2 regions of the Anaeromicrobium sediminis genome follow, and region 1 is predicted to be linked to the other one. Evidence: riboswitches for the same ligand, from Rfam matches in the RefSeq annotation. Region 1 holds a riboswitch; the other holds the start of a gene.

What was found. Region 1 has a riboswitch for glycine ahead of gcvT (glycine cleavage system aminomethyltransferase GcvT). Riboswitches for the same ligand answer to the same signal wherever they lie in the genome.
Region 2: another riboswitch for glycine. It lies ahead of CCE28_RS04435 (GrdX family protein); the one in region 1 lies ahead of gcvT (glycine cleavage system aminomethyltransferase GcvT).

Annotation. Positions count from the first base shown of each region.
Region 1 covers NZ_NIBG01000023.1:6,571-9,787, reverse strand. The annotation lists gene gcvPA (aminomethyl-transferring glycine dehydrogenase subunit GcvPA) at 1-379, opposite strand, end outside; gene gcvH (glycine cleavage system protein GcvH) at 415-801, opposite strand; gene gcvT (glycine cleavage system aminomethyltransferase GcvT) at 925-2,031, opposite strand; glycine riboswitch at 2,173-2,253, opposite strand; glycine riboswitch at 2,257-2,357, opposite strand; gene CCE28_RS18020 (PLP-dependent aminotransferase family protein) at 2,669-3,217, opposite strand, start outside.
Region 2 covers NZ_NIBG01000002.1:327,723-330,939, forward strand. The annotation lists gene CCE28_RS04425 (Na/Pi cotransporter family protein) at 1-630, shown strand, start outside; gene CCE28_RS04430 (DegV family protein) at 784-1,623, shown strand; glycine riboswitch at 1,735-1,841, shown strand; gene CCE28_RS04435 (GrdX family protein) at 2,015-2,383, shown strand; gene trxB (thioredoxin-disulfide reductase) at 2,416-3,217, shown strand, end outside.

The sequences.
Region 1 (3,217 bases):
TTCCCGTTAAATCACTAATCATAGTTTGATACTCAAATATAGCTTGTAACGTTCCCTGGCTTATCTCCGGTTGATAAGGTGTATAAGCAGTGAAGAACTCAGATCTTAAAACCATGTGTTTTATAATAGTAGGAATATAATGATCATATGCTCCTGCTCCTAAAAAGCATGTTAAATCATTTATACTCTTATTTTTACTTGCAATTTCGTTCATATGATTAAAGATTTCTATCTCTGACATTCCCTCTTTTAAGTTGAGCTCCCTACCTAACTTAAGTTCTTCTGGAATATCACTAAATAAATCATCTATAGATTCTGCATTTATTTCGTTTAGCATATATTTTCTATCTGCTTCTGTATTAGCAATATATCTATGCATAGGCTACCTCCTCCATACTTTATAGAAACTAATTTTTAATGGCTTTCACTTTCACAAAATGCCTTATAGTCTTCATGATCCATTAAACTGTCTAATTCTGATAAATCGCTGATTTCAACCTTTAATATCCAGCTTTCATAAGGACTATTATTTAAAAGTTCCGGTGAATCTTCTAATTCTTCATTTATTCCTGTAATCTTTCCTGACACAGGCATGTAAGAATCGGATGCAGCCTTAACAGATTCAATAACACCAAATACATCTCCAGCATTTAATTCATCATCAACCTCAGGCATTTCCACATAAACGATTTCCCCTAGGGCATGTTGAGCATAATCTGTAATTCCTATAGAAGCTTCATTTCCCTCTACCTTAATCCACTCATGATCCTTTGAATAATAAATTCCTTCTACTATTTTCACAATAAATTCCTCCTTAATAACTTTTTCTAAATATAATAGTCCATAACAACATCCATATTTAGATTGTTTTTAATTTTCTTAATTTTATTGAGCTAATATAGTTTTTTAAACCTATCTTAGCTTTTATTTCTTATAGTTCTTAGTGTAAAATCTCTTACTTACCACTTGAGCCTTTAAAATTCTTTTTCTCACCTTTATTTCAATAGGTGTACCTAGTTTTGAATACTCTATAGGAACCATGGCAAATCCTATATTCTTCTTAACTGTAGGAGCAGCATATCCAGTAGTTACAAATCCTATTTCTTTTCCATCTGCCCATACTTCATAACCATGTCTAGGAATTCCCTTATCTAACATTTCAAAACCTACTATTTTTCTCTTTAATCCTTCTGCCTTCTGCTTAACCAAAGCTTCCTTTCCTATAAAATCGTCTGTGTCTAACTTTACAAAGAATCCAAGGCCCGCTTCTAATGGAGTTATATCCTTAGTCAATTCATTCCCATAAAGGGGTAATGTAGCTTCAAATCTTAAAGTGTCCCTAGCTCCTAGACCCACTGGTCTTAGCCCTAGATCTTTTCCCTCTTCCATAAGTTTTTCCCAAACCATTTCTGCATTGTCATGGTCTAGGTATATTTCAAAACCATCTTCTCCCGTATATCCAGTTCTTGAAACCAAACAGCTAGCTCCGGCCACATTCACATTTCTCTTACAGTAGAAAAACTTTATCTCGGTCAAATCTGTATCTGTTAGTTTTTGTAGTATTTCTTGAGCATGAGGTCCTTGTATGGCCAATTGAGATAACGCCTCTGATATATTCACAACATCTATATCATATCCATCTGAGTTCTTCTTCATCCAGTCAAAATCCTTATCCACGTTACTAGCATTTATTACAAGGAAAAAATGTTCTTCATTAAATCTATATACTAATAAATCATCTACCACTCCACCGTCTTCATAGCACATAAATGTATATAATACCTGATTATCCTCAAGGGCAGATACATCATTAGTCACTAAATTTTGTACGAATTTAAAGGCATCCTTACCCTTAACTTCCACTTCTCCCATATGAGATACATCAAATAGACCAGCCTTATTTCTAGTAGCTTCGTGCTCTGGAGTGATGCCCTCATATTGGACTGGAAGTTCCCATCCTGAGAAGTCTATTATCTTTCCTCCGTGCTTTCCATGGGCATTGAAAAGAGCCGTTCTTTTAAGATTTGACATTTCGTTTCCCCTCCTTAAATAATTCTTTTATCACACTAAATATGATTCTCATCTTCTATGCATAACATGTAGTCTTGTTTATATTTTTGAAATTAAAAAGAGAGATATAAAGGCATGACAATTTTTAATGCCTCCATATCCCTCTGTCCTTTTTTACCTGAGAGCTTCTACACCCTATGGTGTATTTCCCCTTCGGCGTGGAAACTATCCAACTTTCCAGAGACCCATCAGATAACGATCCTTTTGCCTGAAAGTTTCTGTGAAAATTTGGCTTTTTCCACATTGCTTCTTCGGCTATCTTTAAAGATATCTCACGCTATCCTCATTTGGATAATCATATTTTATTATTTGTATTTATATTACAGTACTTTTCTGAATATTTCAACAATTGATATTAACTTAACACATTTGAAACTTCTAGAAGTTATTACAAATATAGTCAGGAAAATAAGAATCCATTTCCATGAACTAATTGTAATAACTAGGCTTTATCCTATTAAAGTCTTATGTGGCCCATATTTTTTCTAATACCATTTTATGTGGTTTTCTCTATTTTATAGGCATAATTTTCATTTTTTCTCATTTCATTTACCTAGTTAGTAGTTTTTTTGACACTTTTGTGTTTTTTATAATTTCTCTACTTCATTCCCCTAGCCAACATATGAGTATAGGCCCTTAAAATCATTCTATAATTACCATAAAAGCCTTTTATCTTACCTATAGACTCTGGCCTATCATAATCTAATATATACTTATCATTAGCCTTGTGAACAATTGGTATAGGCAAGAATTTAACCAAATGTTCCTTCACCCCTATAGCGCCACATCCAGAATCATAATAATTTCCAAAAGCCCTATTTAAATCAAAGTGAATCATGTCAATATGTCCATAGGAGAAATCCATAATTTCATCAATCGAATTAATATTCCATCCATTATAAAGTATTAATCCACCTATATTGTGAACTAATTCTTCTATTTCTTTTGCCTTTTTTAAATCTAACGCAATTGAATTGGTAAGCATAATAGCAGCTATTTTATCATCTAATAACTCTTTTAAGGAATCTATACATATACTTCCTTCTTCATCTAGTTGTACTTTTACAACTTCATATCCGGCTAAACACAATATGGACTTGCTATTTTTATAGTCCACATGAGAAACTATTATTTTAGTCCTTTTAAA
Region 2 (3,217 bases), on a different contig from region 1:
ACTCCATCAATAGCTATGGTTCAGGTAAATAAAGAAATATTAAACATGGCAAATATAGTGTTAGAAAGTTATGAGTTATCTATAAAAGCATTCTTTGAGGGTAGTGAAAAAATTGCTAAAGAAGCCTTTAAGCTTGAAAAGATTATAAATAATATGGAAAGATCCATAGGAGAATATTTAGTTAAATTATCAAATACATCCCTATCAGCGAGACAACATGAAATTGTAGATGGAATGTTTAATACTATAAACGATATTGAAAGAGTTGGAGATCATGCAGATAACATTGCAGAATTGGCCGTATATAAGAAAGACAATAAATTAGTATTTAGTGATAAAGGTATCAAGGAATTAGAAGAGATGCACGAGAGAGTTCTAAAGTCTTATAAGGAATCTATTTTAGCCCTAGAAACAGCTGACTTAAATACAGCAAGAAGAATATTAGAACGAGAAGGCGAAATAGATCATATGGAAAAATCATTAAGAGCTAGCCACATTGGTAGACTTAATAGACAAGAATGTACTACATCTTCTGGAGTTATATTCCTAGATATTATAAGCAATTTAGAAAGAATAGGAGATCATACAGCTAAGATTGCCTTTGCCGTATTAGATTTTCCAGATAGATAATATAAAATAGGTGTAATAGGGGTTAGGACCCTTATTACACTTTTTTAATTAGAATATTAAAATTTTAACATACTAAATAAAAAATGTTGTAAAAGACAAATCCTAATAATAAGATTATCTATAAGTAGGTACAAAATGAAAGGAGCATATTTCATGAAGATAAAAATAATAACAGATAGTTTGTCTGACATTCCCAAAGAAGTAGCCCAAAAATATGATATATGTGTATTACCCCTTAAAGTAAGATTTGGAGAAGTAGAATATGAAGATCAGGTGACAATAACTATAGATGAATTTTTTGAAAAGTTGGAAAAAAGTACAGAACTTCCTAAAACAGCGCAAGTTATACCTAGTGCATATATTGAAAAAATAGAAAAATATTTAAGTGAAGGTTATGAAATCATAATTATAAATGGATCCTCAAAGGTAAGTGGAACTCATCAATCGGCCTTAATAGCTAAGGATGCAACAGATCCAGAGAAAGTTCATGTGATAGATACTCTATCACTATCCTATGGATGTGGAATGATGGCTGTAGAGGCAGCTAGAATGGCTAAAGAAGGTAAAACAAAAGAAGAAATAATTGAAAAAATTAATAGTATGATAGATAGGGTGGAAGTATTATTTTCTGTAGAAACTCTAGAATATCTAAAAAAAGGTGGAAGATTAAGTCCTGCTAAAGCCATGATAGGAAATTTATTAAATTTAAAACCCATATTACATATTGAGGGTGGAGAAATAGAAGTTATGGATAAAGTAAGGGGTAGTAAAAAAATAATAAGGAAAATGATAGATATGTGTAGAAGTATGTCGCTTGATGGAAAAATAGGTTCAATTACCCTGATACATGGTAAAAATGAAAAAAGTTTCGAAAAAATGAAGGAAGAAGTGAGAGAAGAGTTAAAACCTGTGGAAATCCTTGAAAGTCGCATAGGGCCTACAATAGGCACGCATACTGGACCAAGCCTAATCGGGATTATATTTTTAAAGTAAAAAAAACTTGCATACTTGCATAAAAAAGATATTGATAAATTTTAAACTTTGTTCTATAATGAAATTGTGATAAGGACATAGAAAAAATTGTATAAAAAAATCGATTTCTGATTGATGGGTGTGGGAGAGAACTAAAATTAGTCGCCGAAGGGACAAACAAACTATGTTATTGCCAACTGGTTTGTGAATTTTTCAGGCAAAAGGACCGTACTCTGACAGAACTCTGGAAAGCTTTTTAAATAAAAAGCACCGAAGGAGCAATCCCCTATGGGGAGAATCTCTCAGGTTTACGACAGAGAAGCGTGGCATAATTATTTGCCATGCTTTTATTTTATTCAAAAGTGTCATAAAATAAAAATGATTGTGACTTTTTAGAAAGTTGGAGGATGAGATGAAAAGAATATTAGTGACGAATAACCCAAAAGTGAATGAAGAATTTTCCAAGGAAATAGATACTATTTACATGAAGGAAAAGGATTTCATTAAAGTACTAGAATTAGTTAGAGATAAGATTCATGGGGGACATAAGTTGCTTACACATCCACTATCATCAAGTATTAAACCAAATGAAACTCCTTATAAATCTGTATTGATTTCAAAAGAAGTGGCTAAACTAGATATGGAATCCTTAATGATTATAGAGAATTCATTAGAAAGTGCTAAAAAATTAATAAATGATAGGAAAACTCCTAATTGGACAGAAAGTATTTTAGAAGATTTTCAAGTCATTGATTTGTCAATAATAAAGAGTGCTATATAGTAAGAAAAAAGTAAAGTTTAAGGAGGATTAAAATGCAAAACTTATATGATGTGGTAATAGTAGGAGCAGGACCAGCTGGATTAGCTGCTGGGCTTTATGCATCAAGAGCAAAGTTAAAAACATTAATTCTTGAAAAGGGTAAAGTTGGAGGACAAATAGTTACTACAAATGAAGTAGCTAACTATCCAGGATCAATTGCAGATGCAACAGGACCTAGCTTAATTGCAAGAATGGTAGAGCAAGCAGAAGAATTTGGAGCAGAGAAGAAAATTGATTCAATAGTAGATGTAGATTTCACTGGAAAAGTTAAAGTTTTAAAAGGTGAAAAAGAAGAGTACCATGCAAAGGCAGTAATCATTGCAACTGGAGCACAACCAAGAAAGATTGGATGCAAAGGTGAAGTAGAATTAACAGGTAAGGGAGTTTCTTACTGTGCAACTTGTGATGCTGACTTCTTTACAGACTTAGAAGTATTCGTAATCGGTGGAGGAGACTCTGCAGTAGAAGAAGCAATGTACTTAACTAAATTTGCTAGAAAAGTAACAATTGTACATAGAAGAGATGAATTAAGAGCTGCTAAGTCAATTCAAGAAAAAGCATTTAAGAATGATAAAATGGAGTTTATGTGGGATACTACTGTAGATGAGATTAAAGGTGATGGAATTATTGAGTCTATAGTATTCAAAAACACTAAAACTGGTGAATTAACTGAGTATGAAGCACACGAAGATGATGGTACATTTGGAGTATTCCCATTCATTGGATTCTTACCTATAAGTGAATTATATAAAGGTAAAGTTAAGATGAACGAAGGTGGATACATTATGACAGATG